Regions from separate parts of the Margalitia sp. FSL K6-0131 genome, predicted to be linked through region 1. Evidence: predicted binding sites of a transcription regulator. Region 1 holds the regulator's gene; the other holds the start of a gene.

Region 1 (4,435 bases):
TGTGGGCGAAGAGGTCCTCCGGCATATTGCTGTAAAAAGCCAGGTTGTGTGAGTATCATCAATTCATTTAGAATACTCTTTGATACGCTTTTAATATACCCCGTGTCAATGCCCAGACGTACATCCGAAAGGCATTGTGCTGCTTCTTTTGATTCGATAATACGGCTATTTGCCAATACACCATAAGAGCGGTATACTCTATCTTCTAATTGTATGTTAGAGGTTTTAATCAATGCTTCTCTTGCAGACCTTTCTTGAGCAATTATTTGATGAACTACACTTGTTAGATCTGCTACAATATCCTCTTCCGTTTTTCCTAACGTCATTTGATTAGAAATTTGAAATATGTTCCCGAGAGCTTCACTGCCTTCACCATATATTCCTCTAACCACTAAACCAAGCTGATTAATGGCCGGAATAATTCGATTCATTTGTTGAGTCAAAATTAAGCCAGGTAAATGAACCATGACGGAAGCTCTCAATCCCGTTCCGACATTGGTTGGACAGCTCGTTAAATAACCAAATTTTTCACTAAAAGCATAGTGAATATGTTCTTCAATTAAATCATCTATACGATTTGCTTTTTCCAATGCATCCTTTAATTGAAGCCCGGGAAAAAGGCATTGAATACGGATATGATCTTCCTCATTAATCATAATACTTACATCTTCATCATTAGTTAAGATGACTGCCCCGTGTGAGGATTCATCAGCAAGATTGGGACTGATTAAATGTTTTTCAACTAAAACCCTCTTTTGTAAAGGTTGTAATTCATCCATTTTTAACAAGTCTATCTGACTATAATCATTTCTTATCAAGTTAAAAATTTCTGTTACTTCCGTTATTATTTTCTTTGCTTGTTCAGGGCTATATATAGTTGGGAAATAATAATCTTTAAAGTTGCGGGCCAAACGAATTCGTGAGCTTAACACAATATCAGAATCTGGTCCATCCTGACTCATCCATGAACTTATCGCTTTATTTAAAAATTTATCAAGAGTCATCGGGCCTCTCCTCCTTCAGAAAGAAGTTTAGCCTCTAAAGCACGAACTTGATCGCGAATTTCTGCAGCTCTTTCGAATTCTTCATTTTGAATAGCAATGTGCAGGTCCGCTCTGAATTGTTGGATTTGCTTCTTAATATGAATGGAACCCCCAATTCTTTTAGGGATTTTACCATGATGCTCATAATTACCACTGTGAAGCCTTTTTAAAATAGGAGTTAATTGTTCTTTAAAAGTCTCATAACAATGGGCACATCCAAACTTTCCAACATTTAAAAATTGTTTAAAGGTCATTTTACAATTTTCACACTGTAAAATTTCATTTCTAGGGAGTGTTTCTTGCTTTGTTTGCTGAAAGATTGGATCATAGCTAAATAATCCCGCTAATAAGTTATTAATTGAAAAACCTGGCTCTCCATCAAACATGAACATTTCACCTTTTTCTTGAGCACATTTTTCGCAATAGTGAAGTTCTGTTTTCTCCCCATTTAAAATCTTGGTAAAGTGTAGAGTCGCCGGGCGCTCGTGACATTCTTGACAAATCATGCCTTACACCTCTCCACTATTTGTATTTCAATGTTATAAGCATTGCCTTTAGCATTCTTGCCCTCAGTTCATCTCTTTCAGGTAAATCGATGTACAATACTGAACGATCCATCACACATAGCATAATTTTTGCTTCTCTCTCGGAAATAACCTCTTCCTCCACTAATCGAATAATTACATCTGTTGCATTAGACTGGGAGACACGGTTTTTAATAAGTAAAATAAGCTGGTCAATTAAATGGGCTTGATCATGACTTTTTACTTTCATGATGCGAATATAACCACCGCCGCCTCTTTTACTTTCCACTACATAGCCTTTTTCTATTGTAAAGCGAGTATTTATTACATAGTTTATTTGAGATGGAACACACTGAAATTTATCGGCAATTTCACTTCTTTTTATCTCTACTATTTCACTGCCATTCATTTCCAAAACTTTCTTTAAGTAATTTTCTATGATGTCAGATATATTTTTCATCAAGTCCACCTCCTTCTCCCGACTTGACTTTGACTATATTTGACATTAATTATACATGATTATTCCAAAAGTGCAAGGGTTTCGATTCTAGCATATGTAGGCGGCGCTTAACACATTGCAATATATCTTATGTGAAATGACAATATTGGTTAACTGTATCGGATATTTCTAAATATCAGTTTCACCAAAGTGCATTTAAAATAAAACATGGAAAGAAAAAGTAAAAAATTATTTTTGTATACTTCTGTAGGTGAAGTTTTGCTTGTTGAAACTAAAAAATGAGGTTTTTATATGATTTAGCATTTATTCTCGTCGGTTTCATCCATAATCTCGCGAATGTATCCACTAATAGCAGCTAATCTCGTGATTCGGGACTATAGAACTATTTTTACCATACAAAAAAGCCACAGAATAATATCTGTGGCTTTCGCTGTTTGCCTGGCAACGCCCTACTCTTGCAGGGGGAGAGCCCCCAACTACCATCGGCGCTGAGAAGCTTAACTTCCGTGTTCGGGATGGGAACGGGTGTGACCTTCTCGCCATAATTACCAGACTATATGAGGTTTGTTCCCTCAAAACTAAATACTGCAGAAGAAGAAGTAAAACTGAGTTTCGCTTTTTTCAATCCAGCTCCAGCGCCTATCGGCTAGTGAATTTCTCCGTCTCCTCCCTACGATAAGTCAACATCAGTTCGTGAACTACCTCACTGTGTTTCCTTTATCTCGAGCCTGCGACTACGAAATTCATACGCCGATGAGCAAGGCGCTTCCACTTTATATTTTGGTTAAGTCCTCGATCGATTAGTATTCGTCAGCTCCATGTGTCGCCACACTTCCACCTCGAACCTATCAACCTGATCATCTTTCAGGGATCTTACTAGCTTGCGCTATGGGAAATCTCATCTTGAGGGGGGCTTCATGCTTAGATGCTTTCAGCACTTATCCCTTCCGCACATAGCTACCCAGCGATGCCTTTGGCAAGACAACTGGTACACCAGCGGTGCGTCCATCCCGGTCCTCTCGTACTAAGGACAGCTCCTCTCAAATTTCCTACGCCCACGACGGATAGGGACCGAACTGTCTCACGACGTTCTGAACCCAGCTCGCGTACCGCTTTAATGGGCGAACAGCCCAACCCTTGGGACCGACTACAGCCCCAGGATGCGATGAGCCGACATCGAGGTGCCAAACCTCCCCGTCGATGTGGACTCTTGGGGGAGATAAGCCTGTTATCCCCGGGGTAGCTTTTATCCGTTGAGCGATGGCCCTTCCATGCGGAACCACCGGATCACTAAGCCCGACTTTCGTCCCTGCTCGACTTGTAGGTCTCGCAGTCAAGCTCCCTTGTGCCTTTACACTCTACGAATGATTTCCAACCATTCTGAGGGAACCTTTGGGCGCCTCCGTTACTCTTTAGGAGGCGACCGCCCCAGTCAAACTGCCTGCCTGACACTGTCTCCCACCCCGATCAGGGGTGCGGGTTAGAATTTCAATACAGCCAGGGTAGTATCCCACCGACGCCTCCACCGAAGCTGGCGCTCCGGCTTCAAAGGCTCCTACCTATCCTGTACAAGCTGTACCAAAATTCAATATCAGGCTGCAGTAAAGCTCCACGGGGTCTTTCCGTCCTGTCGCGGGTAACCTGCATCTTCACAGGTACTATAATTTCACCGAGTCTCTCGTTGAGACAGTGCCCAGATCGTTACGCCTTTCGTGCGGGTCAGAACTTACCTGACAAGGAATTTCGCTACCTTAGGACCGTTATAGTTACGGCCGCCGTTTACTGGGGCTTCAATTCAGAGCTTCGCTTACGCTAACCCCTCCTCTTAACCTTCCAGCACCGGGCAGGCGTCAGCCCCTATACTTCGCCTTGCGGCTTCGCAGAGACCTGTGTTTTTGCTAAACAGTCGCCTGGGCCTATTCACTGCGGCTCTCTCGGGCTTGCACCCTACCAGAGCACCCCTTCTCCCGAAGTTACGGGGTCATTTTGCCGAGTTCCTTAACGAGAGTTCTCTCGCTCACCTTAGGATTCTCTCCTCGCCTACCTGTGTCGGTTTGCGGTACGGGCACCTTTCACCTCACTAGAGGATTTTCTTGGCAGTGTGGAATCAGGAACTTCGGTACTATATTTCCCTCGCTATCACAGCTCCGCCTTCACGGTTACGGGATTTGCCTCGTAACCAGCCTAACTGCTTAGACGCACATAACCAGCAGTGCGCTTACCCTATCCTCCTGCGTCCCCCCATCGTTCAAACGGTGAAGAGGTGGTACAGGAATATCAACCTGTTGTCCATCGCCTACGCCTTTCGGCCTCGGCTTAGGTCCCGACTAACCCTGAGCGGACGAGCCTTCCTCAGGAAACCTTAGGCATTCGGTGGAAGGGATTCTCACCCTTCTTTCGCTACTCAT
Region 2 (4,435 bases), 3.5 Mb from region 1:
TACTTTGGCACAAATTTGTGCATTCCAGTTCTGGAAAAAGTCACAAGAAAACCATGAGGAAGCATGGAAAGATTATCTTCATTTATGTAAACAAGGTGGAAGCAAATCATTCACTGGCCTTGTTGCAGAAGCAAATCTTATTTCACCTTTTGAAGACGGCTGTGTAGAATCAGTGGTTGACACTATTCAAAGCTGGCTTGATCAAGTGGATGATAAAAAACTATAATAATAATAATACCACCCGTGAGGAACGGGTGGTATTATTTTGAAGGGTACTAGTGTAAATTACCCAAATAGGGCAGTTCGGTGTTAGTTTCGGTCCATTTGAAGAGAAAGTCGTACCGTTCACTTCTAATTTCGAGCGCTTTGGGCAAAATTTCGTGCCGTTTACCTCTGAGACTCCTTTTACTTTATAAAAAAAATAATGGGTTCTAACCACTAACAGTATGGTTAGAACCCATTTGTGCATTCTGAACTTAGTGTTTATTTAGCTACAACAGTAATTTTTTCTTCGTTCATCGTAGCGATTAATGATTTTTGATCAGGATGCTCAAGAATAAAATCAGTAATGCTATCTTCAAGCTGTTCTTGAATAACTCTTCGTAAAGGTCTTGCACCAAATGCAGGATGATAACCCATTTCCGCAAGTTTTTCTTTCACTTCTTCTGTAACTTCAAGAGATAATTGTTGTTCCTTTAATGTTACTTGAAGCTCAGCAAGCATGATATCTACAATTTTTAATAAATGTTCGTTTTCTAATGCTTTAAATTCAATTATACTATCGAAACGGTTAAGGAATTCGGGTTTAAAGAAGCTTCCTAATGAATCTAAAATACTAGCTTCTTTCATTGCTTCGTTGTTGCCAAATCCAACGTGAATAGGTTTTACACCAATGCCTGCATTACTTGTCATAATGATTACAGTATCTTTAAAGCTTACAGTACGTCCCTGACTATCTGTTAACCGTCCATCTTCAAGGATTTGCAAGAACATATGCTGTACATCAGGGTGTGCTTTTTCAATCTCATCTAATAGGATGATACTGTATGGGTTATGACGTACTTTTTCTGTCAATTGACCAGCTTCCTCATGTCCTACATATCCAGGAGGTGAACCGATTAATTTAGAAACACTGTGTTTTTCCATATACTCACTCATATCGAGTCGGATCATGGCATCCTTCGTGCCAAATAATTCTTCTGCAAGTGTTTTCGTTAGTTCAGTTTTACCAACCCCAGTAGGGCCGACGAATAAGAAGGAACCAATTGGACGATTTTTAGATTTAAGTCCAGCACGGCTGCGGCGAATTGCTTTAGCAACCTTGCGAACGGCTTCTTCTTGGCCAATTACTTTACCAGCTAAATGTTGTTCAAGATTTTTCATTTTTTCTTGTTCATTAGCTTGAAGCTTACCAACTGGAATACCTGTTTTCTTCTCAATGATTTCTTGGATATGAGAAGCTTCCACTATTGGTTTTACACTTTCCATATTAGATGCAAGTTGTTTTTCTAATTTTGCTTCCTCGTCACGTAATTTTGCAGCTTCTTCATATTTCTCGTTTTCAAGTGCAACTTGTTTTTCTTGATGAATTTCTTTTAAACGTGCATGAATATCTTCTTTGTTCATTACATCAATGGTTAAGTTTAATTTTGAACCAGCTTCATCCATTAAGTCAATTGCTTTGTCAGGTAAATGACGGTCTTGAATATAACGATGTGATAACTCGACACAAGCCATGATAGCCTCATCTGTAAATGAAACCCCATGGTACTGTTCATATTTTGCTTTTAAGCCATTTAAAATTTGAACAGTTTCATCTAATGTAGGCTCATTTACTTGAACTGGCTGAAATCGTCTCTCTAATGCTGCATCTTTTTCAATTTGTCGGTATTCTTTTAAAGTAGTTGCTCCGATAACTTGAAGTTCACCGCGTGCGAGTGCTGGTTTTAAGATATTACCTGCATCCATTGATCCTTCCGCAGAACCGGCGCCAACAAGTAAATGAATCTCATCAATAAATAATAAGATATTTTTTCTTCTTTGGAGCTCAGCAATAAGCTGTTTCATTCTTTGTTCAAATTGACCGCGGATTCCTGTATTAGCTACTAATGAAGCCACATCTAATAAATATACCTCTTTATTTTTTAATTTTGAAGGGACATCATTTTCCGCAATTTTTAATGCAAGCCCTTCAGCAATCGCTGTTTTACCTACACCAGGCTCCCCAATTAATACAGGATTGTTTTTATTTCGGCGATTTAAAATCTCAACCACACGCTTAATTTCTTTATCACGGCCAATGACTGGATCAATTAGTCCGGCCTTCGCCATATTTGTTAAATTACGGCCAAATTGGTCTAAGAAACCGCCGCCGCCATTTTGGGCTTCGGTTTTCACAGTTGCATTCATTTGATTCTCGGGGACGGCAAATCCTTTAAATAAATCATCAATAGAACCGAATCCGTTAAAACCACCAAATCCATTCATCATAGGCGCACCTCCTAATGGATTACCAATTTTCGATTTTTCTTGTTGATAACAAGTTGAACATAAATACATATCTTGTTGTTTTCCATTAATATTTACATGTAATTGAATATTTGATTCGTTTTGATTACATTTTTGACATAACATTCAAATCATTCCTCCTTAAAGAAAGAAAAACAATAAATTTGACATTGACTAACTTTGACTAATTAATTATAAGAAAAAGGTTTAATAGATCAAACCCTTCAAAAAAATATTTATGAATTTGATTAACAAGGAGTTATTTGACCAACTTTGACCTTGTGAAATCAGTATACATCAACCAAAACGATTTGTAAACCATTTTTGACTATTTTTGACTAATAAAATTTTCCATATACAAAATACGATTATTATTTCTTTTTCATTAATTGCTTGTCTTATTTTAGACAACTTGTACATATCTTTTAATAGTGTCGTTTATTTGAAAGGAGATGCAATGTGACTAAGTGGGTTGGTGCTTTGCAAGTTGCGGCTGTCTATGTTGGAACAGTGATCGGAGCAGGATTTGCAACTGGTAAAGAAATTGTTGAGTTTTTTACTAAATACGGTTTTGTTGGGTTTTTCGCCATATTAGCAGCGGGGTATTTGTTTATCCTTTTAGGATCAAAATTAATGGTGAAAGCAATTGATCTAAAAGCTAATTCATACGAAGAATTAAATGAATATTTGTTTGGACCAATATTAGCTAAATTCATGAACATTTTTATGATGATCATGTTGTTAGGTGTTTGTGCAGTGATGTTATCTGGAGCAGGTGCTGTTTTTCAGCAGGAATTAGCCTTAGAAAAATGGGTAGGAGTTTTTTTTACTATTGGTCTTACAATTCTAGTGATGGCCGTTGGTTCAAAAGGGATATTTGCAGTGAATACCTTCGTTGTCCCCATTATGCTTTTATTTAATTTTATTGTAATGACAAAATCAATTACTCATTGGCAATTTGTTCAATATTTTATGAATATACCAGAGGATCTTCATTTATGGAAGGCGGTTGTTTCCCCTTTTTCCTATGCCGCTTTTAATTTGTCGTTAGCGCAAGCTGTTCTTGTTCCGATTGCAGCAGAAGTAAATGATAAAAAAACCGTAAAATTAGGGGGAATCATCGGGGGAATCCTTTTAACGTTGATTTTAGTTTCTAGTCACTTTACCCTCATTACATTACCTAATGTGCAGTTTTATGAAATTCCAATGGCTGCAATTGTTAAGAGTTCCTTTATCGGCATCTATTTTATATATGTACTAATTATTTTCGGAGAGATTTTTACTTCATTAATTGGAAATATTTATGGGTTGGAAAAACAATTTAGTAAATATATTTCCATTCATCGTGGATGGATATTTACATTTATTTTAATCATTATTTATAGTCTTAGTTATTTTCATTATGGTACACTACTATCCTATTTATATCCTTTATTTGGCTATTTCAGCTTGCTTTTTGTTTTTCTTCTTTGGTTTAAGCCTTATAATAAGCTCCGTAAATAAAAAGAACCTAAGAAATGATTAATCATTTCCTAGGTTCTTTTATTTACTTATGAGATGTTGCAATAATTTTATAGTTTTTATGATTTACAACCGTTTTTTCTTCGAGGTCAAGATCACGATAGTTTTCCATATACGTTAAATCAACTATAACAGAATTTTCATTTACCTTTTCAACAATCCCTTGTAATCCATCCCTGAATTCAATAAGATTGCCCACATCGGCTTTTTTCAATGCCATCTCCCCTTATCACTAAAAGGTAATTTTATAATATTCAATCTACTTAGTTAACAGTTTGCACCATATATTAGAAAATTTCAAGTTATTTTAGTACAAAAGTATTTTATTCATCGTATTTAAATATTCAAAAAGATGACAATTTTTGTTTTATTTGTTATATTTTAATTACATTTTAATTACAAAAAA

What was found. The regulator CtsR, encoded in region 1, represses protease genes until heat stress. The targets are predictions, from matches to a motif close to ATGGTCAATAAAGGTCAAACA.
Region 2: the regulator CtsR is predicted to act here: its motif matches at 2,769-2,789, upstream of NSQ59_RS17750 (ATP-dependent Clp protease ATP-binding subunit).

Annotation. Positions count from the first base shown of each region.
Region 1 covers NZ_JBBOZS010000001.1:104,645-109,079, reverse strand. The annotation lists gene NSQ59_RS00560 (protein arginine kinase) at 1-1,004, opposite strand, end outside; gene NSQ59_RS00555 (UvrB/UvrC motif-containing protein) at 1,001-1,549, opposite strand; gene NSQ59_RS00550 (CtsR family transcriptional regulator) at 1,566-2,027, opposite strand; rRNA gene rrf (5S ribosomal RNA) at 2,464-2,580, opposite strand; rRNA gene NSQ59_RS00540 (23S ribosomal RNA) at 2,808-4,435, opposite strand, start outside.
Region 2 covers NZ_JBBOZS010000001.1:3,622,469-3,626,903, reverse strand. The annotation lists gene NSQ59_RS17755 (M3 family oligoendopeptidase) at 1-226, shown strand, start outside; gene NSQ59_RS17750 (ATP-dependent Clp protease ATP-binding subunit) at 484-2,634, opposite strand; gene NSQ59_RS17745 (YkvI family membrane protein) at 2,968-4,011, shown strand; gene NSQ59_RS17740 (YkvS family protein) at 4,055-4,243, opposite strand.